Regions from separate parts of the Cellulomonas sp. CW35 genome, predicted to be linked through region 1. Evidence: riboswitches for the same ligand, from Rfam matches in the RefSeq annotation. Region 1 holds a riboswitch; each other region holds the start of a gene.
What was found. A riboswitch is a leader RNA that binds a small molecule or an ion and turns the genes downstream of it on or off. The one in region 1 is predicted to bind S-adenosylmethionine.
Positions count from the first base shown of each region.

Region 2: linked by a shared signal. The riboswitch ahead of ACT17Q_RS09250 (hypothetical protein) and the one ahead of ACT17Q_RS02780 (NAD(P)H-dependent oxidoreductase) in region 1 are both predicted to bind S-adenosylmethionine.
Region 3: linked by a shared signal. The riboswitch ahead of ACT17Q_RS15330 (methylenetetrahydrofolate reductase) and the one ahead of ACT17Q_RS02780 (NAD(P)H-dependent oxidoreductase) in region 1 are both predicted to bind S-adenosylmethionine.

Region 1 covers NZ_CP199000.1:583,280-591,156, forward strand. Annotated here, with positions in the region: gene ACT17Q_RS02765 (LPXTG cell wall anchor domain-containing protein) at 1-151, opposite strand, end outside; gene purL (phosphoribosylformylglycinamidine synthase subunit PurL) at 509-2,848, shown strand; gene ACT17Q_RS02775 (flavin reductase family protein) at 3,121-3,543, opposite strand; gene ACT17Q_RS02780 (NAD(P)H-dependent oxidoreductase) at 3,540-4,121, opposite strand; SAM riboswitch class IV at 4,139-4,247, opposite strand; gene gdhA (NADP-specific glutamate dehydrogenase) at 4,488-5,822, shown strand; gene ACT17Q_RS02790 (glycoside hydrolase family 6 protein) at 5,955-7,052, shown strand; gene rsgA (ribosome small subunit-dependent GTPase A) at 7,129-7,877, shown strand, end outside.
Region 2 covers NZ_CP199000.1:2,013,355-2,021,231, forward strand. Annotated here, with positions in the region: gene ypfJ (KPN_02809 family neutral zinc metallopeptidase) at 1-323, shown strand, start outside; gene ACT17Q_RS09245 (NYN domain-containing protein) at 349-1,281, shown strand; gene ACT17Q_RS09250 (hypothetical protein) at 1,370-2,134, opposite strand; SAM riboswitch class IV at 2,145-2,262, opposite strand; gene ACT17Q_RS09255 (metal-sulfur cluster assembly factor) at 2,366-2,695, opposite strand; gene sufU (Fe-S cluster assembly sulfur transfer protein SufU) at 2,692-3,168, opposite strand; gene ACT17Q_RS09265 (SufS family cysteine desulfurase) at 3,217-4,503, opposite strand; gene sufC (Fe-S cluster assembly ATPase SufC) at 4,573-5,328, opposite strand; gene ACT17Q_RS09275 (non-heme iron oxygenase ferredoxin subunit) at 5,351-5,683, opposite strand; gene sufD (Fe-S cluster assembly protein SufD) at 5,680-6,975, opposite strand; gene sufB (Fe-S cluster assembly protein SufB) at 6,975-7,877, opposite strand, start outside.
Region 3 covers NZ_CP199000.1:3,369,389-3,377,265, reverse strand. Annotated here, with positions in the region: gene ACT17Q_RS15340 (MalY/PatB family protein) at 1-654, opposite strand, end outside; gene metE (5-methyltetrahydropteroyltriglutamate--homocysteine S-methyltransferase) at 787-3,117, opposite strand; gene ACT17Q_RS15330 (methylenetetrahydrofolate reductase) at 3,174-4,217, opposite strand; SAM riboswitch class I at 4,257-4,353, opposite strand; gene ACT17Q_RS15325 (hypothetical protein) at 4,475-4,660, opposite strand; gene ACT17Q_RS15320 (DNA-3-methyladenine glycosylase I) at 4,890-5,519, opposite strand; gene hrpA (ATP-dependent RNA helicase HrpA) at 6,030-7,877, opposite strand, start outside.

The sequences.
Region 1 (7,877 bases):
TGTCGCCCGGTGCCAGCGTCAGGCCCTCGGCGGTCACGGCGTAGGGCACGGGGCCGTCCGACGTGCCCGCCCACGCGCCCGATGACGACGCGACGAGGAGCAGACCGGTGACGATCGGGAGGGCTGTGGCGGCAGCGGCACGGGGGAGCATCGGACCTCGGCTCGGGAGAGTGCGTCGAAAACGGTCGAATCGGACATCCGACCAAGCCGAGACAGTAGGGCGATCAGGCATAACGCACAATTCCCCCATCGGCGTGTCGCGCGCGGCGCGCCGGGGCGTGCGCACGTGTCACCCGTTGAGCGCACGCCGGGCTCGCCCGTCCGGGCGAGCGTCACCTGGACGCGCGTCCGACGAGCCTGCGCCGCGCGGGGCCGGGAGGGCTCCGCGCCGGGGAGTGGACGCGCGTCGGACGGCCCCGTGGGCGTCGGTATCCTGTCGCCGTCCGCCGACGACGGCCGTGTCCCCGCGGGCCGGCCGGCACGGCCCGGAACTCGCCCAAGGGAACCGATGACCTCCGCACCCGCGCGCAGCGACCAGCACTACGACACCGTCGAGGACGCCGCGGCGACTCCCGACCTCGCCCAGCCCTACGCCGAGCTCGGTCTCAAGCCCGACGAGTACCAGCGCATCCGCGGCATCCTCGGCCGCCGGCCCACCGCCGCCGAGCTCGCGATGTACTCCGTCATGTGGTCCGAGCACTGCTCGTACAAGTCCTCCAAGACGCACCTGCGCCAGTTCGGCGACAAGACCACACCGGCGATGAAGGAGCACCTGCTCGTCGGCATCGGTGAGAACGCGGGCGTCGTCGACATCGGCGACGGCTGGGCCGTGACGTTCAAGGTCGAGTCCCACAACCACCCGTCGTACGTCGAGCCGTACCAGGGCGCGGCCACGGGCGTCGGTGGCATCGTGCGCGACATCATCTCCATGGGTGCCCGCCCCGTCGCCGTGATGGACCAGCTGCGGTTCGGTGCGGTCGACCACCCGGACACGGCCCGCGTCGTGCACGGCGTGGTCGCGGGCGTCGGTGGCTACGGCAACTCGCTCGGTCTGCCGAACATCGGCGGCGAGCTCGTGTTCGACGCCTCGTACCAGGGCAACCCGCTCGTCAACGCCCTGTGCCTGGGCGTGCTGCGGCACGAGGACATCCACCTCGCGAACGCGTCGGGTGCGGGCAACAAGGTCGTGCTGTTCGGCGCGCGCACGGGCGGCGACGGCATCGGCGGGGCGTCGATCCTCGCGTCGGAGACGTTCGACGACACCAAGCCGTCCAAGCGGCCGTCGGTGCAGGTCGGCGACCCGTTCATGGAGAAGGTGCTCATCGAGTGCTGCCTCGAGCTGTACGCCGCACGCGTCGTCGAGGGCATCCAGGACCTGGGCGCGGCGGGCATCTCGTGCGCGACGAGCGAGCTCGCCTCGAACGGTGACGGCGGCATGCACGTCGACCTCGAGAACGTCCTGCTGCGCGACCCCACCCTGACGGCCGGCGAGATCCTGATGTCGGAGTCGCAGGAGCGCATGATGGCGGTCGTCACCCCCGCCAAGCTCGAGGAGTTCCTCGCGATCACGCGCAAGTGGGACGTCGAGACCGCGATCATCGGCGAGGTCACCGGCTCGGGCCGGCTCACGATCGACCACCACGGGCACCGCATCGTCGACGTCGACCCCAAGACGGTCGCGCACGACGGCCCGGTCTACGACCGCCCGTACGCGCGTCCCGCGTGGCAGGACGGGCTGAACGCCGACACGTCCGCGTCGCTCGCGCGTCCGACGAGCCCCGACGAGCTGCGCGCGACCGCGCTGCGCCTGCTCGGCTCGCCGAACCTCGCGTCCAAGGAGTGGGTCACCAAGCAGTACGACCGCTTCGTGCAGGGCAACACCGCCCTCGCGCAGCCCGACGACTCGGGCGTGGTCCGGGTCGACGAGGAGAGCGGCCTGGGTGTCGCGCTCGCGACCGACGCGAACGGCCGCTACGGCAAGCTCGACCCGTACACGGGTGCGCAGCTCGCGCTCGCGGAGGCGTACCGCAACGTCGCGACGACGGGCGCGCGCCCGCTCGCGGTGACCGACTGCCTCAACTTCGGCAGCCCCGAGCACCCCGACTCGATGTGGCAGCTCGTCGAGGCGATCCGCGGCCTGGCCGACGCGTGCCAGACGCTCGAGGTCCCCGTCACGGGCGGCAACGTCTCGCTCTACAACGGCACGGGCGAGCCCGGGAAGATCGACTCGGCCATCCACCCGACGCCCGTCGTCGGTGTGCTGGGCGTGCTCGACGACGTCGCGTCCGCGGTGCCGTCCGGCTGGACCGCGCCGGGCGTGTCGGTCTACCTGCTCGGCACCACGCGTGCCGAGCTCGACGGGTCCGCGTGGGCGGACGTCGAGCACGGTCACCTGGGCGGCGTGCCGCCGCGGGTCGACCTGGCCGCCGAGCGTGCGCTGGCCGCGGTGCTGCAGAACGCCGCGCGCGACGGCCTCGTCGACGCGGCGCACGACCTGTCCGAGGGCGGCATGGTCCAGGCGCTCCTCGAGTCGTCGCTGCGGTTCGGCGTGGGTGTGCGCGTGTCCCTCGACGCGCTGTGCGAGCGGGACGGCCTCACGCCGTTCGAGGCGCTGTTCTCCGAGTCCACGGCACGTGCGCTCGTCGCGGTGCCGCGCTCGGAGGAGGTGCGCTTCGCGGACCTGTGCGTCGCGCGCGGCGTCCCGGCGCTCAAGCTCGGTCAGACCGCGGACGTCGCGTCCGACGACGAGGAGGCCGGTCCGGCCGTCGAGGTCGAGGGCCTGTTCGCGATCCCGCTGGCCGAGGCCCGCGACGTGTTCGAGGCCACCCTCCCGCGCCACTTCGGCTGACCCCGCACCACCCCGGAGCCCCCGCACCCACCCGGCGCGGGGGCTTCGTCGTCCCCGACACCCAGCCCCCGCACCCGACACCCGATACCTGACCGCCCCACCCCGCCGACCTCGCGCTTCCTCCGGCTCGGCCCCTCCAGAGCCGGAGCAACGACGGGGTCAGCGGCGGGGGCCTCGGTCGAGACCGCGCTTGCTCCGGCTCAGCTCCTTCGGACCCGGAGGAACCGCGGGGTCGGCGGGCGGGGGCGTGGGCGAGGTGGGGCAGCGGGGGCTCACACGGGGAACGAGATGGTCCAGATCGTGGGATCGGGATGAGTGGTCGTTGACACCGGCTCCCCGGCCGGCAGCGCGGTCCAGCCGCCGGCCGCGAACCGGTCGATGCCGCTCGTCGCGAACCTGGCCGAGACGTCGTCCTGGTGGTCGGCGAGGAAGCTGAGGGCGAGGGTCGTCGCACGCGAGACCGCGGGCCACGAGGACGACGAGGACGCGAGCGAGAACGCGAGCAGCGGCGGCTCGGTGGAGACCGAGATGACGGACGTCGCGGTGAACCCGACGGGTCGGCCGTCCGCGTCGCGCAGCGTCACGACGACGACGCCCGCGGGGTGGCCGCGGAACACGGCCTTGTACTCGTCGGGTGACAGGCGCGACTCGTGCGGCGCGTCGGTGTGCGGGCGGGCGACCGGCTCGGCGGTCATCGGGCTGCCTCCGCGAGGTCGAGGTCCGCGGCCGGCTGACCGACGGCGCGGCGCAGCGCGTCGCCGCCGCGCGCGAGCCAGGCGTCCACGGCGCGGTCGAGGCCGGTCGGGTCGGCGAGGTCGGCCTCGGTGACCGTGAGGGCGCGGGTCGGGACGACCGCGCCGAGCTCGACGAGCACGGGCCGCAGGTGGACCTCGCCGACGAGCGCGTGCGCCGGGTTGCCGGACACGACGAGGGGCACGACGACGACGCCCGCGAGCCCGTCGGGGCCGTACAGGTCGAGGAACGCCTTCAGCAGGCCCGTGTAGGAGGCCTTGTAGACCGGGGTCGCGATCACCGCGACATCGGAGTCCGCCAGCGCGCCGAGCGCGGCGTCGACCTGGGGTCGCTGCCCGGCGAAGAGCTCGCCGGCGACGGTCACCAGGTCGACCGTGGTGGTGACCGTCCCGCCGACGTGGGCGGCGACGGCAAGCGCCGCGGCCCGGGCGGCCGCCAGGGTGCGCGATCCCTCGCGCGGGTTGCCCGCGACCACCACGACGGTGGGCTCGGGGTGGGTGTCAGGTGCGTGCGTGCTCATGGTCCCTCGCAATCGTTCCGTCACGTTTGCCGGCCCGTGGGCCGGCCAGGTCGTCCCCCGGAGCACCCCGCGCGTGACCGGGGTTGCCGACCAGCGAGCCGGGGCTTGGCGCTGGTTCTCGTGACCTCGGGAGGGGTATAGCAGCGGGTGCGAAAAGGGATACCAGATTGGTCGGAAATCTCGTCTGGTGGACGTCGCGGGGCCCCGCGCCCCAGCGGCACGCCGACCGCGGGGCGACGAGCGCCGCGCCGCCCAGCGACCCGCGGATGTCCACGGGTCGGGAGTCCTGCGCCCGACTGCCGGACGGCGTCTAGCCTGGGGCGTCCTCACATCCAGGCCACGCGGAGCAGAGCGGAGCCGAAAGACATGCAGGTGCAGCTGGAGCGTGCCCTCGAGCAGGTGCTCGCGCGCAACGCCGGGGAGCACGAGTTTCACCAGGCCCTCCACGAGGTGTTCGACAGCCTCGGGCCGGTGCTCGACCGCCACCCCGAGTACGTCGACGCCGCCGTCCTCGAGCGGCTGTGCGAGCCCGAACGGCAGATCATCTTCCGTGTCCCCTGGGTCGACGACTCGGGGACCGTGCAGATCAACCGGGGCTTCCGCGTCGAGTTCAACTCCGCACTCGGCCCGTACAAGGGCGGCCTGCGGTTCCACCCCTCGGTGTACCTCGGGATCGTGAAGTTCCTGGGCTTCGAGCAGGTCTTCAAGAACGCGCTGACGGGCATGCCGATCGGCGGCGGCAAGGGCGGCTCGGACTTCGACCCGCGCGGCAAGTCCGACGGCGAGGTCATGCGCTTCTGCCAGTCGTTCATGACGGAGCTGTACCGCCACATCGGCGAGTACACGGACGTGCCGGCCGGTGACATCGGCGTCGGCGGCCGTGAGATCGGCTACCTGTTCGGGCAGTACAAGCGCATCACCAACCGCTACGAGTCGGGGGTGCTCACGGGCAAGGGCCTCACCTGGGGCGGCTCGCTCGTCCGCAAGGAGGCGACCGGCTACGGCACGGTGCTCTTCGCGGAGAGCATGCTCCGGACGATCGGCGAGTCCTTCGACGGGCAGCGCGTGGTCGTCTCCGGTGCGGGCAACGTCGCGCTGTACGCGATCGAGAAGGCCCAGCAGCTGGGCGCGCACGTGGTCGGGTGCTCGGACTCGTCGGGCTACGTGCTCGACGAGAAGGGCATCGACCTGGACCTGCTGCGGCAGGTGCGCGAGGTCGAGCGCGGGCGCGTCTCGGTGTACGCCGAGCGTCGCGGCGCCGTGTACGTCCCGGGCCGCCGCGTCTGGGAGGTCGGTGCGCAGGTCGCGCTGCCGTGCGCCACGCAGAACGAGCTCGACGAGGACGACGCGCGCGCGCTCGTCGGCTCCGGCGTCAAGGTCGTCGCCGAGGGCGCGAACATGCCCACGACGCCCAAGGCGATCACGCTGCTGACCGAGTCGGGCGTGCTGTACGCGCCCGGCAAGGCCGCGAACGCAGGCGGTGTCGCGACCTCCGCGCTCGAGATGCAGCAGAACGCGTCGCGGGACTCGTGGACGTTCGAGCACACCGAGGAGCGCCTCGCGGCGATCATGCGTGACATCCACGACCGGTGCCTGACGACGGCCGACGAGTACGGCGTGCCCGGCTCGTACGTCGCCGGTGCCAACATCTCGGGCTTCGTGCGCGTCGCGGACGCGATGCTCGCGCTCGGCCTGGTCTGACGGCCGTGCGGCCCCGGTCGCCTCACGCGAGGCGACCGGGGCCGCGGCCTGTCGCGAACGGGTGAACCCGGACGTCCGGGCTGCAGTGCGCGCCCCGTGCGGCCGCTGACGTGCTCATGGGTGGACGACCTCATGGGTGACCGACGCGCTGCGCAGCCCACCTCCGGAGCCGGGCTCGTGGCCGGCGCGCCCGTGCGGGCAGGCGTCCTCGCCGTGCTCCTCGCCATGATTCTCATGGGGCTCCTCGCCGCGTGCGACGCCACCGCGGGTCCGGCCACGACCACCCCGGCCGCCTCGTCGGCCGCTCCGGGCACGGCCGACGCGCCCACCGCCGCACCCCCGTCGGCGGCGCCGCAGACGCCGGCACCCAGCACCGCCGCCGGAGCGGACGCAGCCGGCGGCCTGCTGGTGCGCACCGAGTCGCAGGCGGTCACCGCCTGGAGCGCGGCCACGGGAGAGGAGAAGCGACTCCTCGCGACGATCGCCCAGACCCCGCAGGCCGCCTGGGTGGGCGACTGGGTCGACGCCGGCGTGGCCCGTGATCAGGTCGCCCGGCTCACGTCGGCCGCCGCCGACTCGGGCACCACCGCTGTGCTCGTGGTGTACGCGATCCCGGGCCGCGACTGCGGGCTGCACTCCGCGGGCGGCGTCGCCGCCGACGCGTACGCGGCGTGGGTCGAGGCGGTGGCCGGCGGGATCGTCGGGCACCCCGTCGTCGTACTGGAACCCGACGCGCTCGCCCAGCTCGGCGACTGCGACGGCCAGGGCGACCGGGTCGCGCTCCTCGCCGCGGCCGCGCGCACCCTCGACGAGGCGGGCGCACGCGTCTACCTCGACGCCGGCCACAGCGGGTGGCTGCCCGTCGGCGAGGCGGTCGCGCGCATCCGCGCGGTCGGCACCGCGCACCTCGCGGGCTTCGCGCTCAACACGTCGAACTACCAGACCACCGCCGACGAGCGCGCGTACGGCGAGCAGGTCGCGGCGCAGCTCGACGGCCTGGGCTTCGTGGTCGACACCTCGCGCAACGGGAACGGCTCGAACGGCGAGTGGTGCAACGCGCGCGGCCGCGCGCTCGGCGAGGCGCCGCGGCTCGTCGACGACGGCACGGCGCTCGACGCGCTGCTGTGGGTCAAGTCTCCCGGCGAGTCCGACGGCACGTGCAACGGCGGGCCCGCCGCCGGGCAGTGGTGGCAGGAGATCGCCCTCGAGCTGGCGCGCAACGCGTCCTGACGTCGGTGCTCGGCCCCTTGCCGGGGGTCGGAAATGGAGCGGACGGGCGCGGGTGCGTCGGCCTACCGTCGGCGGCATGTCCTCCTCGCAGCGATGGCGTGTGGTGCGCGCCGACAAGGGTGCGGTGCTCGTCGTGCCCGACCTCGGCGTCCCCGGACCCGCCCTCGCGGGGGTCGCCCCGGCACAGCCCGCCCCGGCACAGCCCGCCCCGGCAGAGCCCGTGCGCGCGGCGCTCGCGCGCGACGGGCTCGCGGAGCACGACGAGGGGCGTGTCGTCCCCGCGGTCGGCGACTACGTCCTGCTCGACGACGCGGGCTGCGTCGCGCGGGTGCTGCCGCGCTCGTCGGCGCTCGTGCGGGACACCGCGGGCCGCACGTCGCTGACGCAGGTGCTCGCGGCGAACGTGGACGTCGTGCTCGTCGTGGAGCACCTGGACCCCGACCCGGACCTCGGGCGCGTCGAGCGGCTGCTGACCCTCGCGTGGCGCTCGGGCGCGACGCCGGTGGTGGTGCTGACCAAGGCGGACCTGGTCCCCGACCCGTGGGGGATGGCCGCTGACGTGCAGCGCGTCGCGCTCGGGGTCGACGTGCACGCGGTCACGGCGACCGCCGACGAGGGGCTGGGGCCGCTGCGCGCGGTGCTCACGCCGGGCACGACCCTCGTCGTCGTCGGACCCTCGGGAGCCGGCAAGTCGACGCTGGTCAACGCGCTCGCGGGCCGTGCGGCGATGCCGACGGGTGAGCGCCGCGCGGACGGCCGCGGCCGGCACACGACGACGCACCGGGAGCTGGTGCCGCTCGCGGGCGGCGCGGTGCTGATCGACAC
Region 2 (7,877 bases), 1.4 Mb from region 1:
GGTCGGGCGCCGGGTCGGACTCCGTGCGCGTCGAGCTCCAGGCCGACTGCTATGCGGGCATGTGGGCCGGCAACGCCGCGACCACCGAGGACCCCGACACCGGTGTCACCTACCTCAAGCCCATCACCGCCGACGAGCTCGCGCAGGCGATCGACGCGGCCGCAGCCGTGGGCGACGACCACATCCAGCAGCAGTCGGGCGGCGGTGTGAACCCCGACTCGTGGACCCACGGCTCGAGCGAGCAGCGCCAGCGCTGGTTCACCACCGGCTACCAGCAGCGCGACCTCGCGGCGTGCGACACCTTCGCCGCCGACACGCTCTGACGCCCGCATCGGGCAGACTCCGGGCATGAGCACCGACGACAGCTCCGCCCGCGTGGGCGTCTATCTCGACTTCGACAACATCGTCATCTCCCGCTACGACCAGCTCCACGGTGACGGCTCGTGGCGCAAGGACAACGCGCGTGACGCCGGTAAGGACGTCGCCCCTCGGCTCGACGCCGCCCGGGTCGACGTGAGCGCGCTCCTCGACTACGCGTCGTCGTTCGGCACGCTCGCCGTGACCCGCGCGTACGCCGACTGGTCGGTGCCGGCCAACGCGGCGTACCGGCGCCAGCTGGTGGACCGCGCGATCGACCTCACGCAGCTCTTCCCTGCGTCCGGTACCAAGAACGGCGCCGACATCCGGCTCGCCGTGGACGTGCTCGAGGACCTGTTCCGTCTCACCGACCTCACGCACGTCGTGATCGTGGCTGGCGACTCCGACTACATTGCGCTCGCGCAGCGGTGCAAGCGCCTCGGGCGCGTGGTCGTCGGCGTCGGCGTGCCGGGCGGGACCAGCAAGGCACTGATCTCCGCGTGCGACGAGTTCGAGTACTACGACGAGGCCGTGCGGCAGTCGGACGAGGCAGAGGACGACGACACCGTCGTCACGGGCGCCCCGGACGACGCTGCTGCCTCGCCCGTGACGACCGCTCCGCGCACGGCGACGACCGCGACGCGCACCGAGCCCGAGACGTCGTCACAGCCGATCAGCGGTCCGGTCGCGACGCGGCTGCTCGCACGCGCACTCGGGCTGGTCGCGAAGGACGCCGACGGCTGGAGCCAGGCGTCGGCGGTCAAGCAGCAGATGAAGCGGCTCGACCCCCGGTACAACGAGGCTGCGCTCGGCTTCGCGACGTTCACGGACTTCGTGCGCTCACGCCAGGGGCAGGTCGAGCTCCGGGAGGAGGGCCAGGCGCGGTGGCTCCGGCTGCGCGCCCCCAAGTCGAAGAAGGGCTGAGCGCACGCCGCGCCGGGCTGACCTGCGTGGCGCGGCCCAGTGCGACCCCCACCACGCAGGTCAGCCGGACCCACGCGATGCGTCGGTGCTACGCGCGGGCCGCGCGCGCGAAACGGGTCAGGCGGACCCGAACGAGACGGCTCACGACGGCGCCCAGCGCGAGCGGCGCACGCGTCACCGTCGCGAGGGCTCGGGCCGTCTCCCGGCCCACCCGGTCGACGTCAGCGCGGACCGAGGCCGCAATCACTCCCACCTGGTGCGCGCGCAGGGCGTGCGCGAGCGCCGGGACGTCCGCCAGCACGTCGGCGCGCACGGCGTGGTCCTCGGGAGCGAGCAGACGCAGCCACTCCGCGAACAGACGCACTCGTGCTTCCGCCGAGTCGTCGAGCAGACCGGACCGGAGAGCGTCCTGCCGGCTGACCGCTCGCACGGTGCGATCGTGATCCCGCACCGAGTCCAGCTCGACGACCGCCATACCCGACGCCGCGGCGTCGTCGAGCAGCTCGGTCAGGCGCGCGTCGCGCAGCTGGAGCGCGGCGCGGACGGGCGCCCACGACGCGTCGTCGGGGTCGGACAGCCCGGCGAGCTGCACGACCCCGTCGCCGGCCGTCCGACCCGCACGCGAGCGTGCCGCTCCGGCCCGCCGCGAGACCTCGGACTCGAGCCAGGTGCAGTCGTCGCAGAGCGTCTTGGCGACCCTCAGCAGCGACAGACCCCAGTCGCCGACCAGGCACGCGGTGCACAGCTCCCCGCGGGTGACGAGGTCGACACCGGTCCGGCTCGCCTCCGCGACCGCCGCGGGGGCGGGGCGCAGCTCGACGAGACCGTCGGCGCGCAGGAACTTCTCACTCATGGGCGTACTCCCTTCGCACTTCCCGGCGGCGGTCGCCGCCGGGCCGGTCTTCCTCCGGGGCACCGTGCGCGAGGTTGCGCGGTTGCCGGACCAGCACGCGGAGGGCGTCTCGCTGATCGCTCTTGACCTGGGGAGACGCTAACGCGGCCCGGCTCGCACGAGCAAGGGACGTCACACGAACGCGGGCGGTGGACGACGAGTCCGCCGTCCACCGCCCGCGTGCGAGGTGTGTCAGATGTTGAAGCCGAGGGCCCGCATCTGCTCACGACCGTCCTCGGTGATCTTCTCCGGGCCCCACGGCGGCATCCAGACCCAGTTGATGCGGAAGCCGTCGACGATGCCGTCGAGCGCCTGCGCCGACTGGTCCTCGATGACGTCGGTGAGCGGGCACGCCGCCGACGTGAGCGTCATGTCGATCACCGCGGTGTTCTGCTCGAGCGCGACCCCGTACACGAGGCCGAGGTCGACGACGTTGATCCCGAGCTCGGGGTCGATCACGTCGCGCATCGCCTCCTCGACGTCCGCGACGGTCGTCGGTGAGCCAGTGCTGGGGGTGGTCATGCGTCCTCCCGGGATCCGGTCTTGATGAGTGCGTCGTTCAGCGCGACCCAGCCGAGCAGGGCGCACTTCACGCGTGCGGAGTACTTGCCGACGCCCGTGAAGGCGGCGGCGTCGCCGAGCGCCTCCTCGGCATCGTCGTCGTCGAGCCCCTGCCCCCTGGACTGCATGAGGTCGCGGAACGACGCGGCGAGCGTGTCGACGGTGCCCAGCGGCTGGTCGAGCACCAGGTCGTGCAGCACCGAGACCGAGGCCTGCGAGATCGAGCAGCCCTGCCCCTCCCAGCGCAGCCCGCGGACCACCCCGGCGTCGTCGACGTCGACCTGCAGGGTCACCTCGTCGCCGCACGTGGGGTTCACCTGGTGCGACTGCGCCGAGCGGGCGCCGTCGGCCGCCTCGCCCAGCCCTCGCCCGTGCGGGAACTTCGCGTGGTCCAGGATCACCTGCTGGTACAGCTGCTCCATCGAGCTGCTCATACGTCGCCCTTCTCGTGGCGCCGGGGGCGCCGTCAGTCCGTCAGTCCGTCAGTCCGTCAGTCCGAAGAACGCCCGGACCCCCGCGAGCGCTTCCCGGAACACGGCGATCTCCTCGTCGGTGGTGTACACCGCGGCGGTCGCGCGTGCCGTGGCGGCCACGCCGAACCGGCGGTGCAGCGGCTGTGCGCAGTGGTGGCCGACGCGCACCGCGACGCCGGCGTCGTCGAGCACCTGCCCCACGTCGTGCGCGTGCACGCCGTCGACGACGAACGACACCGCGGCGAGCCGGTCTGCGGTGTCGGTCGGGCCGATCACCCGCACACCCGGCACGGACGCCACCGCGTCGAGCAGCAGGCCCGCCAGGTCGTGCTCGTGCGCGGCGACGGCGTCCATCCCGAGGTCGGACAGGTAGGTCGCGGCCGCGCCCATCGCGACGGCCTGCGAGACCATCTGCGTGCCGGCCTCGAACCGCTGCGGCGGCGGGGCGTACGTGGTCTCGGTCATCGTGACGACCTCGACCATCGAGCCGCCCGTCGTGACGGGCGGCATCGCCTCGAGCAGCTCACGTCGCCCGTAGAGCGCGCCGACGCCGGTCGGCGCGAGCATCTTGTGCCCCGAGAACGCGGCGAAGTCGACGCCGAGCTCGTGCAGGTCGACCGGCAGGTGCGGCACGGACTGGCACGCGTCGAGCACCGTGAGCGCGCCCACCTCGCGGGCGCGGGCGACGAACGCGGGCACGTCGGTGATCGCGCCGGTCACGTTGGAGGCGTGCGTGAAGGCCAGCACGCGCGTGCGGTCGGTGACGACGCTCGAGATCTCGTCGGTCCGCAGGCGCCCGTCGTCGTCCACGCCGATCCACCGCAGCGTCGCGCCCGTGCGCAGCGCGAGCTCCTGCCACGGCACGAGGTTCGCGTGGTGCTCGGCCTCGGTGACGACGATCTCGTCGCCGGGACGCAGCGCGAACCGCTGCGCCGCTGCTCCCCCGCGGCCCGCCGTCGCGTTCGACAGCGCGTAGGCGACCAGGTTGATGCCCGCGGTCGCGTTGCTCGTCCACACGAGCTCGCCGGGCGACACCCCGACGAACGACGCGACGCGCGCCCGGGCGTCCTCGAACGCCTCGGTCGCCTCCTCGGCGAGCTGGTGCGCACCGCGGTGGACCGCGGCGTTGCGCTGCAGGTAGAAGTCCTGCTCGGCGTCGAGGACCACGTCGGGCTTCTGGGACGTGGCCCCCGAGTCGAGGTAGACCAGCCGCTTGCCGTCACGCAGCGTGCGCTCGAGCAGCGGGAAGTCGGCCCGCACCGCCGCGAGCTCGGCGGCCTCCAGGGTGGTGCTCACTGCGGATCCCCTCGACGTGGACGGGTGGGGTGCGCGGGTGCCGGGCAGCGGCCCGGCACCCGCACGAGGTCAGGAGTTGACCAGGAACCGGTCGTAGCCCTCGTTCTCGAGGCGCTCGGCGAGCTCCGGGCCGCCCTCCTCCGCGATGCGGCCGTCGACGAAGACGTGCACGAAGTCGGGCGTGATGTAGCGCAGGATGCGCGTGTAGTGCGTGATCAGCAGGACGCCGACGTCGGTCGTCGAACGGACGCGGTTGACGCCCTCGGACACGATGCGCAGCGCGTCGACGTCGAGGCCCGAGTCGGTCTCGTCGAGGATCGCGAGACGCGGCTTGAGCAGCTCCATCTGCAGGATCTCGTGGCGCTTCTTCTCACCGCCCGAGAAGCCCTCGTTCACGGACCGCTCCGCGAACGTCGAGTCCATGCGCAGGTTCTCCATCGCGGCACGGACGTCCTTGACCCACGAGCGCAGCGCGGGGGCCTCGCCGTCGATCGCGGTCTTCGCGGTGCGCAGGAAGTTCGACACCGAGACGCCCGGCACCTCGACCGGGTACTGCATCGCCAGGAACATGCCGGCGCGGGCCCGCTCGTCGACGGACATCGCCAGGACGTCCTCGCCGTCGAGCAGCACCGAGCCGCCCGTGATCTGGTACTTCGGGTGGCCGGCGAGCGAGTACGCGAGCGTCGACTTGCCCGAGCCGTTGGGGCCCATGATCGCGTGCGTCTCGCCGCTGTTCACGGTCAGGTCGACGCCGCGCAGGATGGGCTTGGGGCCCTCCTTCGTCTCGACGCTGACGTGCAGGTCGCGGATCTCCAGGGTGGTCATGCGGGTTGCTCCTCGGTGACGGTCAGACAGTCCGGTCCACGTCGACGAGCACGCGCTCGCCGTCCAGCGTGACCGGGTAGACGGGGACGGGGGTGACGGCGGGCGGGCCGAGCGGCTTGCCGGAGCGCAGGTCGAACCGCGAGCCGTGCAGCCAGCACTCGATCGTGCAGCCCTCGACCTCGCCGTCGGACAGCGAGACCGCGCCGTGCGAGCAGATGTCGCTGATCGCGTGCAGCTCGCCGTCGTCGTCGCGGACGATCGCGACCTCGACGGTCCCGGTCTCGCCCTCGAGCTCGACGCGCAGCGTGCCCCCCGTGGGCACGTCGGACGCGTAGCACGCGAGCTGTGCGGTCATGCCTGCTCCACCACGGCACCCGCGTCGCTGCCCTCGACGGCGACCTGGTCGAGCACGGACATCGACTCCTCGAGCTCGGCCTCGATCGCGGCGATGAGCCGCTCCTCGACCTCCGGGACACCGATCTCGTGCACCAGCTCGGCGAAGAAGCCGCGCACGACGAGGCGTCGCGCGTCGGGCTCGGGGATGCCGCGGGCCCGCAGGTAGAACAGCTGCTCGTCGTCGAACCGGCCGGTCGCGGACGCGTGCCCCGCGCCCTCGATCAGCCCGGTCTCGATCTCGAGGTTCGGCACGGAGTCCGCGCGCGCCCCGTCGGTGAGGACGAGGTTGCGGTTGAGCTCGTACGTGTCGGTGCCCTCGGCCTCGGCCCGGATCAGCACGTCGCCGACCCACACCGTGTGCGCGCCCGCACCCTGCAGCGCGCCCTTGTAGGTCACGCGGCTCACGCAGCTGGGCACCGCGTGGTCGACGAACAGCCGGTGCTCCTGGTGCTGGCCGGCGTCCGCGAAGTACAGCCCGAGCATGGTGACCGAGCCGCCCTCGCCGGCGAACTGCGCGTCCGGGGTCACGCGCACGACGTCGCCGCCGAGCGTCACGACGATGTGCTTGACCGTCGCGTCACGGCCGACCTCGAGGCGGTGCGACGCGGCGTGCACGGAGCCGTCGGCCCAGTCGTGCACGGTGACGACCGTGAGGTGCGCACCGTCCTCCGCGACGATCTCGACCGTCTCGGTGAGCGCGGCGTGGCCCACGTGGTCGATGACGACCGTGCCCTGCGACATGGCCTCGGCCTTCACGACGAGGTGCGCGGCGCTCGGCTCGAGCGGTGCGTCCTGCGTGCCCGCGCCCTCGACGCCCTCGATGCGGATCGACGTGACCTTCGAGGTCACGGCCTCACGCGGGATCGTCACGAGCGTGGCGCGCGGCGCCGAGGCCCACGCGACGGCCGCCGCGCGGTCGCCCGGCTTGCCGACGACACCGAGACGCGCGTCGCCGCGGTCGACGATCTCGACGACGACCTCGGGCGACTCGACGACGGTCGTCAGGACGCCGTGCCCGTCGAGCACGCCGCCCGAGTCCGCGGCGAACAGCGGCGCGAGGCGCGCGACGGGAGCGAACCGCCACTCCTCCTCGCGGCCGGTGGGTACGGCGAAGTCCGCGACGTCGAAGGACGTCCTGCGCTCGGCGCGCGAGGCCTCCGGCACGCCGCCCACACCGTGCGTGTGCGCGCCGTCCGCGACCGCGCGGGAGTGGTCGGTCGCCAGGGCCGACTCGTTCGTGGTGGTCGTCATCAGCCGACGGCCCCTTCCATCTGCAGCTCGATGAGGCGGTTGAGCTCGAGGGCGTACTCCATGGGCAGCTCACGCGCGATGGGCTCGACGAACCCGCGCACGATCATCGCCATGGCCTCCGTCTCCGGCATGCCTCGGGACATCAGGTAGAACAGCTGGTCCTCGCTCACGCGGGACACCGTGGCCTCGTGGCCCATCGACACGTCGTCCTCGCGGACGTCGACGTACGGGTAGGTGTCCGAGCGGGAGATCTGGTCGACGAGAAGCGCGTCGCACAGCACGTTCGACGCGGAGTGCGAGGCCCCCTCGAGGATCTGCACCAGACCGCGGTAGGACGTGCGGCCACCGCCGCGCGCGACCGACTTCGAGACGATCGACGACGACGTGTGCGGTGCGGCGTGCACCATCTTGGAGCCCGCGTCCTGGTGCTGGCCCTCGCCGGCGAACGCGATCGACAGCGTCTCGCCGCGCGCGTGCTCGCCCATGAGGTAGATCGCCGGGTACTTCATCGTCACCTTGGAGCCGATGTTGCCGTCGACCCACTCCATGGTCGCGCCCTCGGCAGCGGTCGCCCGCTTGGTGACGAGGTTGTACACGTTGTTCGACCAGTTCTGGATCGTCGTGTACCGCACGCGGGCGTTCTTCTTGACGATGATCTCGACGACCGCCGAGTGCAGCGAGTCCGACGAGTACACGGGCGCCGTGCAGCCCTCGACGTAGTGCACGTACGAGCCCTCGTCGGCGATGATCAGCGTCCGCTCGAACTGGCCCATGTTCTCGGTGTTGATCCGGAAGTAGGCCTGCAGCGGGATCTCGACGTGCACGCCCGGCGGGACGTAGACGAACGAGCCGCCCGACCACACCGCGGTGTTGAGCGACGCGAACTTGTTGTCGCCCGGGGG
Region 3 (7,877 bases), 840 kb from region 1:
GGGGATCACCGTCGTCGCGGACACGAACCGCACGTCCGCGTCGAGCACCAGCGGGGCGTGCACCTCGTCGGACACCACCCGCACGCCGTGCCGCGCCGCGAGCTCGCCGACCGCGCGCAGCTCGTCCGGGGCGTGCAGCGTGCCCGTCGGGTTCTGCGGGTGGCACAGCAGGTACACCGCCGACCGCCCGCCCGCCCGCGCCCGGCCGAACGCCTCGTCGAGCGCCGCGAGGTCGAGGCGACCGTCCGCGCCCAGGTCCGCACGCTCCACGGCGCGGCCCGTGCGCCGCACGAACGCCCGGAACGGCGGGTACACCGGCGGGTTGATGACGACCACGCCGTCGTCGTCCGTGAGCAGCCGCACCAGCTCCGAGACGCCCTGCATGACGTCCGGCACCAGGGCCGTCGTCGCCGGGTCCGGCGCCCAGCCCCAGCGGCGCTCCGCGAAGCCCGCGAAGGCCTCCTGGTACGGCCGGCCGGCCGGGTAGCCCGTGTCGCCGCGGCGCAGCGCGTGGGTCACCGCCGCCACCACCGGCTCGCACACGCGCACGTCCATCTCCGCGACGAACAGCGGCAGCACGTCGGGCGGGTAGCGGCGCCACTTCTGGCTGGTGCGGGTCCGCAGCTCCTCGAGCGACACGTCGAACAGGCTCACCTCCCGGACGTTACCCACCGTCCGACGTGCTCGCGATCGCCCTGGTCTCGGCCCGCGTCCAGCACGCGCGGGCTCGGGTCGGGACGACGAACGGGTCGGCCCGGGGCTGGGCCGACCCGTTCGCGCGGTGTCTCAGAGCGTGGCGCGGACCGCCTGGGTCGCCACGAGCATGTGCTCCAGGCTCGGCGTGGTCTCGTCGTACCGGCGCGTCTTGAGCCCGCAGTCCGGGTTGACCCACAGCTGGTCGAGCGCGATGGCCTTGACCGCACCCGTCAGCAGCTCGGTGATCTCCTCGACCGACGGCACGCGCGGCGAGTGGATGTCGTACACGCCCGGGCCCACCGCGCGCGGGTAGCCCGCCGCCGCGATGTCCTCGACGATCTCCATCTTCGAACGCGCCGCCTCGATGGACGTGACGTCCGCGTCCAGACCGTCGATCGCACCCATGATCTGGCCGAACTCCGAGTAGCACAGGTGCGTGTGGATCTGGGTGTCCGGACGCACGCCCGACGTCGCGAGCCGGAACGAGCGCACCGACCAGTCGAGGTAGTCCGCGTGGTCCGCCGCGCGCAGCGGGAGAAGCTCGCGCAGCGCGGGCTCGTCGACCTGGATCACCGCGATGCCCGCGGCCTCGAGGTCCGTGATCTCGTCGCGCAGCGCGAGGGCCACCTGGTTCGCGGTCTCGCGCAGCGGCTGGTCGTCGCGCACGAAGCTCCACGCGAGGATCGTCACCGGGCCCGTGAGCATGCCCTTGACCGGCTTGCTCGTGAGCGACTGCGTGTACGTCGTCCAGTCGACCGTGATCGGCTTCGGCCGCGACACGTCGCCCCACAGGATCGACGGGCGCGTGCAGCGCGAGCCGTACGACTGCACCCAGCCGTTCTCCGTGACCGCGAAGCCGTCGAGGTTCTCCGCGAAGTACTGCACCATGTCGTTGCGCTCGGGCTCGCCGTGCACCAGCACGTCCAGACCGATCCGCTCCTGCAGCTCCACGACGCGGCGGATCTCCGCCTTCATCTCCTCGACGTACTGCTCGTCGGTCAGCTCGCCCTTGCCGTGCGCCGCGCGGGCCTTACGGATCTCGGGCGTCTGCGGGAACGAGCCGATGGTGGTCGTCGGCAGCGGCGGGAGGTTCAGTCGCTGCGCCTGGGCCTCCTTGCGCTCGTCGAACGAGCCGCGCGCGAACGCGTCGTCGGACAGGCCGCCCGTGCGCTCGCGCACCTCGGGACGCACCACCCCCGGCGCGCTGCGGCGCGACGCGACCGCGTCGGACGCCTCGAGCAGCTGCTCGTGGATCGCCTCGCGGCCCTCGGACAGGCCCTCCGCGAGGGTGACGACCTCCGCGACCTTCTGGTCCGCGAACGCGAGCCACGAGCGCAGCGTCGGGTCCAGGTTCGGCTCGTCCGCCGTGTCGTGCGGCACGTGGAACAGCGACGTCGACGTGCCGACCGCGACCGCGCCCGCACCGATGACCTCGAGCTGCTCGAGCACCTGCAGCTTGGCGTCCAGGTCCGCGCGCCAGATGTTGTGACCGTCGACGACGCCCGCGACGAGCGTCTTCGACTCCAGGCCCGGGACCGCCTCGGTGGGCGCCGTGCCCTTGACCAGGTCCAGCCCGATCGCCTCGACGTCGGTGCCCGCGAGCACCGGGAGCGCGGCGCCCAGGTCCCCGTACGGGGCGGCGACGAACAGCGCGGGACGCTGCGGGCGCGCGAGCTCGGTCGCGAGCACGCGGTACGCGTCCGCGGTCGCCGCGAGCAGACGCTCGACCGGCACGTCGATGCTCTCCGAGACGAGCGCGGGCTCGTCGAGCTGCACCCACGTGGCCCCCGCCGCCGCGAGGTCGCGCAGCAGGTCCGCGTACACGGGCAGCAGGTCGTGCAGCCGGTCGATCGGCGCGAAATCCGCGGGCGCACCCTCGGTCGCCTTCGCGAGCGCCAGGTACGTCACCGGGCCGACGATCACCGGGCGGGTCAGGACGCCGTCGGCGAGCGCCTCGACGAACTCCGCGACCGGGCGCGTGCCGACGTACGAGAATGTCGTCTCCGGGCCGATCTCCGGGACGAGGTAGTGGTAGTTGGTGTCGAACCACTTGGTCATCTCGAGCGGCAGGTCGTCGCCACGGCCGCGCGCGACCGTCGAGTACGCCGCGAGGTCGAGCGTGCCGTCCTCACCGACGAGGTCCGCGAAGCGCGCGGGGATCGCGCCGACGACCGCGGTCGCGTCGAGCACCTGGTCGTAGAAGGAGAACGCGCTCGGGATCGCGGCCGTGTCCTTCGGCAGGCCGAGCTCGACGAGGCGCTCGCGCGTCCGGCGGCGCAGCGCCGCGGCGGTCGCCTCGACCTCGTCGGCCGTGGACCTCCCGGCCCAGAAGGCCTCCACGGCCTTCTTGAGCTCGCGGCGCGGCCCGATGCGCGGGTAGCCGAGCACGGAGCCGGTCGGGAACTGCGGGGTCTCGCTCATGGGGTCCAGCCTTCGTGTCGTGGTGGTGCGGGGTTCGGGGGACGTGGGCGCCGACCTCAGCGTGTCGAGCCGTCCAGCTGCGCGCCCTCGAGCAGGTCGAGCGCGGCCTCGTGCTTGTTGTACGTGTAGAGGTGCACGCCGGGTGCGCCGCCGTCGAGGACGCCCTTGACGAGGTCGACACCCGCGCGGGTGCCGATGCGGTGCGCCGCCGACGCGTCGTCCGCGGAGCCGAGCGCGTCGAGCAGGTCGCGCGGCACCGGGACACCCGTGAGCTCCTGCGTGCGCAGCAGCCGGGCCGGGTCGGTCAACGGGATGATCCCGGGGATGATCGGGATGACCACGCCCGCCGCGCGCGCCTCGGCCACCAGGCCCAGGTACGACTCGGCGTCGTAGAACACCTGCGTGATCGCGAAGTCCGCACCCGCCTCCTGCTTGGCGAGCAGCGACGCGACGTCCTGCGCGCGCGTGCCGCCCGTCGCCGCGTTGCCGCGCGGGAACGCCGCGACCGCGACCGACAGCGGCCGCACCCGCGCACGCACGGCCTGCGCCGGGCTCGCACCGCAGCGGCGGGACTCGATGTCCCGCAGCAGACCGACGAGCGCGCTCGCGGTCTCCAGGCCGTCCGGGTGGGCCTGCCAGTCGGCCTGGCCCGCGGGGGGGTCGCCGCGCAGCGCCAGGAACGAGCGCACGCCCTCGTCGAGGAACTCCTCGACGATCGTCGTGATCTCCTCGCGGCTCGTGCCCACGCACGTGAGGTGCGCGATCGGGGACAGCGACGTCTCGCGCAGCAGCCGCGAGACGAACGCGCGCGACGTCTCGCGCGTCTTGCCCGACGCGCCGTACGTGACCGAGACGAAGTCCGGGTGCACGGCCTCGAGCTGGCGCACGGTCTCCCACAGGCGCGGCGCGGCCTGCGGGTTGCGCGGCGGGAAGAACTCGAACGAGAGCGTCGGGCGGTCGAGCGTGCCGAGCGGCCGCGGGTCGGCGGCCACGTGCGCGCCGGTCGGGACGCCGGGGCGCGTCGCGCTGCTCGCACCGTCGGCGCGCGCGTCGTCGAGCCGCGGCTGCGCCGCGGGCGGGTTCACGGTCGCCGCGCTCACGCCGGCGGGCCGTTCAGACACTGGGTCTGCGACATGTCCACTCCATCGGTCCTGGCGGAAGCACCCACACCCTCGTCGCGGAGGGGGGTTGCTGCGGCGTCGACGAGCCAGGTCTCTCGGCCGCTCTGGATGGTTGGCGTGATCGTAGGCCGGGAGCCCACATGCTGACCACGACTTCTCACGTTGCGAGACGGGCGGGCCGCCCAGCGGACGCGTCGCCGGAGAGTCGCAGATCAGGCGGAAGGACGCTCCGCGGGTCAGGCCAGCGGACGCGGGCGCTGGTGCGGGATCTCGCCCCACGGCTGGGTGCCCGTCACCGTCGACAGCAGACCGGCCTCGACCGCTTGCAGGACCTGCGCGTCCGGCGGGACCGACCCGCCCAGCGCCTCCCGCGCACCGCGGACGGCGTCCAGGCCGCCGTCGTGGTCGGGCATCTCGGTCATGCGCAGGACTGTAACCGCCGTGCACGATCAGGCGAAGTCCCCACAGCCGGATCACCCGAGAAGAGCACGTCCCGGGTTCATCCGAGCGGGCGGCACCGGGACGGCCGGACGCCGCGGGTAATCGCGTGACCCGTCCCGGCCGACGTGCGCTGACCTGCGGATCTGCTCTCGCGCCGGGTCACCCGAACGCCACGACCCACCGCATCCGTCTCCGCAGCCGCCGGGGACTTCACCCACGCACCGACGGGCAGGTCGCCAGGTGGTCGTCGACGAGCCCGCACGCCTGCATCGCCGCGTACGCCGTCGTCGGTCCGACGAACCGGAAGCCGAGCGACTTGAGCTCGCGCGCGAGCGCGCGGGACTCGGGCGTCACCGCCGGCACGTCCGCCCACGAGGCCGGGCGCACGTGCTGCGTGCGGTCCGGCGCGAACGACCAGAACAACGCGTCGAGCGTGCGGCCGGAGGCGTGCAGCGCGAGCAGGGCGCGCGCGTTGGCGACGGTCGCCTCGATCTTCTGGCGGTTGCGCACGATCCCCGCGTCCGCGAGGAGCCGCTCGACGTCGTGCTCGTCGTACTCCGCGACCACCCGCGGGTCGAACCCCGCGAACGCCGCACGGAACGACTCGCGCTTGCGCAGCACGGTGATCCACGAGAGCCCCGACTGGAAGCCCTCGAGCGCGATCCGCTCGAACAGCGCCTCCTCGCCGTGTACCGGGACACCCCACTCCTCGTCGTGGTAGCGCTCGTACAGCGGGTCCCCGTCCCCGAAGCACCGCCCCGTCACGGGCGCCGGAGCGGTCACGGGCGCCGGAGCGGTCACGGCCGCCAGCGGGGTGTCGGCCGTCACGGTGTCGTCCATGCGGTTGAGTCTGCCGTCTCCCGCCCACGCGCGGCAGACCTCGCGCGCCCACTGTGGACGCCAGGCCGTCAGCCGAACCCCGTTCCCCCCCGTCGGCCCGGTCCCGCTCCGCAACCCCGACGTCGTGGGTGCTACGGCTCAGACGCGCCGTTCCCGTAGCATCCGCGGGGGCGACGACCGGCCACCTCGGCCATGTGCCGGGCTGGTCGCTGTCGAGATCCCCGAGCCAGGAGACACGCGGTGGCTGGGTCGAGACCGTGGTTGCTCGCGGTATGCGCGCGCGAACCCGGAGCAACCACGGGGTGGGCGGGAGTGGGTTCGCCGAGGGGGCTTGACCCCGTGAGGTGGACACGCTGATTCCGAGGTTGTCTCGGAGGGAGCGAGAAGATCTGGTCGTGGGGTGTGGGCGCCCACCGCGGCGTCGGCGCTTCTCGGGGACGACGACCTTGACGCCCTGTCCGCGATCACCGCGTCCAGCTCCGATCGGCGGGTTCTCGTGATCCGCTGGGGTTAGGTCAGGGTGGTGAGCTGTTTGCGGACGCGCTGGGCCGAGATCGGGGTCGGGGTGCCGAGCTGCTGCGCGAACAGGCTCACGCGCAGCTCCTCGAGCTGCCAGCGGACCATCGCGACCTGCGCGCGGTCCGCCCCGGACGCAGCCGCGAGCGCGTTCTCCAGGTCGTGCACCTGCCACGCCAGGTCGGCGTCGCGCGCGGGGTTCTCGGCGGCCTTGCCCAGCCGGTACCGCGCAGCACGCAGGTAGCGCACCAGGTGCATCAGGCGGTCCGCGCCGGTCTCGACGACGAATCCCGCGTGGACCAGTCGCGCCGACTGCTCGCGCACGTCGGACGCGGTGGCCAGCAGCGCGAGGCTCGAGGTCCCCTTGAGCTCTACCTCGAGCTCGCGCCACGCGGTGAGCACCTGGACGAGCACGCCGACGAGCGCGTGCACCCGGTCCTCGAGCCGGTCGCGCAGGAACGCGCGCAGCGCGGCGTAGTCCTCGGGCGTCCGGATGTCCGCGGGGGTGCGGCCCGCCTCGGCGGGGCGCGTGCGCAGGTGCTCGTCGACGAGCGCGTCGACCGCGGCGAGCTGCACGTCCTCGACGAGCGCCTCGCGGCTCGGGTACGGGTTGGCGGCCAGCGCGAGCGCCTGGGCACCCGTCCAGCGGGACGTCACGCGGGCCGGGGCGAGCCCGACGTCGAGCAGCAGCAGCCGGCGCAGGCCTGCGCGCGCGGCGGCGGGGCGCGCGGACGCGTCGGCGAGCGTGCGCACCGAGACGCTCGTGCGCTCGTCGACCAGGGTCGGGTAGGCGCGCACGACGGTCGCGCCCGAGCGCACCTCGACGACCTCGGGGAGCGTGAGGTCGGCGGGCCACGTCGTCAGGCCCGCGCGCGACACGGACTCGGCGACCGGCCCCGACGAGCCGTCCCTCGCGTGCCGCGACTCGGAGGCACCCGCGTCCGACCAGCGGGCATCGCCGCGGTCCGGGCGCGCGCGCGGACCAGGCCGCGCGGGCTCGTCGGCCGCCAGCCCCGCCTCCCGCATGGCCTGCCGCAGCGCGGCCTTCACGGCGGTGTCGACCGCGTCCTGCGCGCGGTCCGCGAGCCGGTGCTGCAGCGCCGCGAGGTCCTTGCCCTCGTCGACCACTCCGCCACGGTCCCCGACCACGCGGAACGTCATGCGCAGGTGCGCGGGCAGGCGGTCGTCGTCGAACGCGTCGGCGGGGACGTCCACGTCGCGCACGGCCCGGACGGCGGAGCGGAACGCGTCGTGGAACGACGGCGCGGCGTCGCCCGCGCGCACGGTGTCGGCCCAGGTCGCGGTGTTCTCGCGCAGCCAGGCGGCCACCGCGCGGCCGACGTCGGGTGCGGGGACGAGCTGCACGCGCACTGGCTTGGGCAGCGCGCGGATCGTCGCGACGACGAGCTCGTCGAGCAGCCCCGGCACCATCCAGCCGAAGCCGTCGGGCGTCAGGCGCGGCAGCTGGGGGAGCGGGATGTGCACGGTGACGCCGTCGGCCTCGGTGCCGGGCTCGAACTGGTAGGTCAGCGGGAGCGACAGGTCGCCCTGCGGCCAGCGCGACGGGAACGAGGACTCGTCGATCGCGTCCGCGTCGGACGAGACGAGCAGCTCACGGGAGTACGTCAGCAGGTCGGGGTCGCGGCGCCGCGCGGTCTTCCACCACTGGTCGAAGTGCCGGGCGGAGACGACGTCCGCGGGGACCCGCTCGTCGTAGAAGTCGAACAGGGCGTCCTCGTCGGCCAGCAGGTCCGCGCGGCGGGCGCGCGCCGCCAGCTCGGAGGCCTCCGCGAGCAGCCGCCGGTTCTCGTGGAAGAACTGGTGGTGCGTGGTCCACTCACC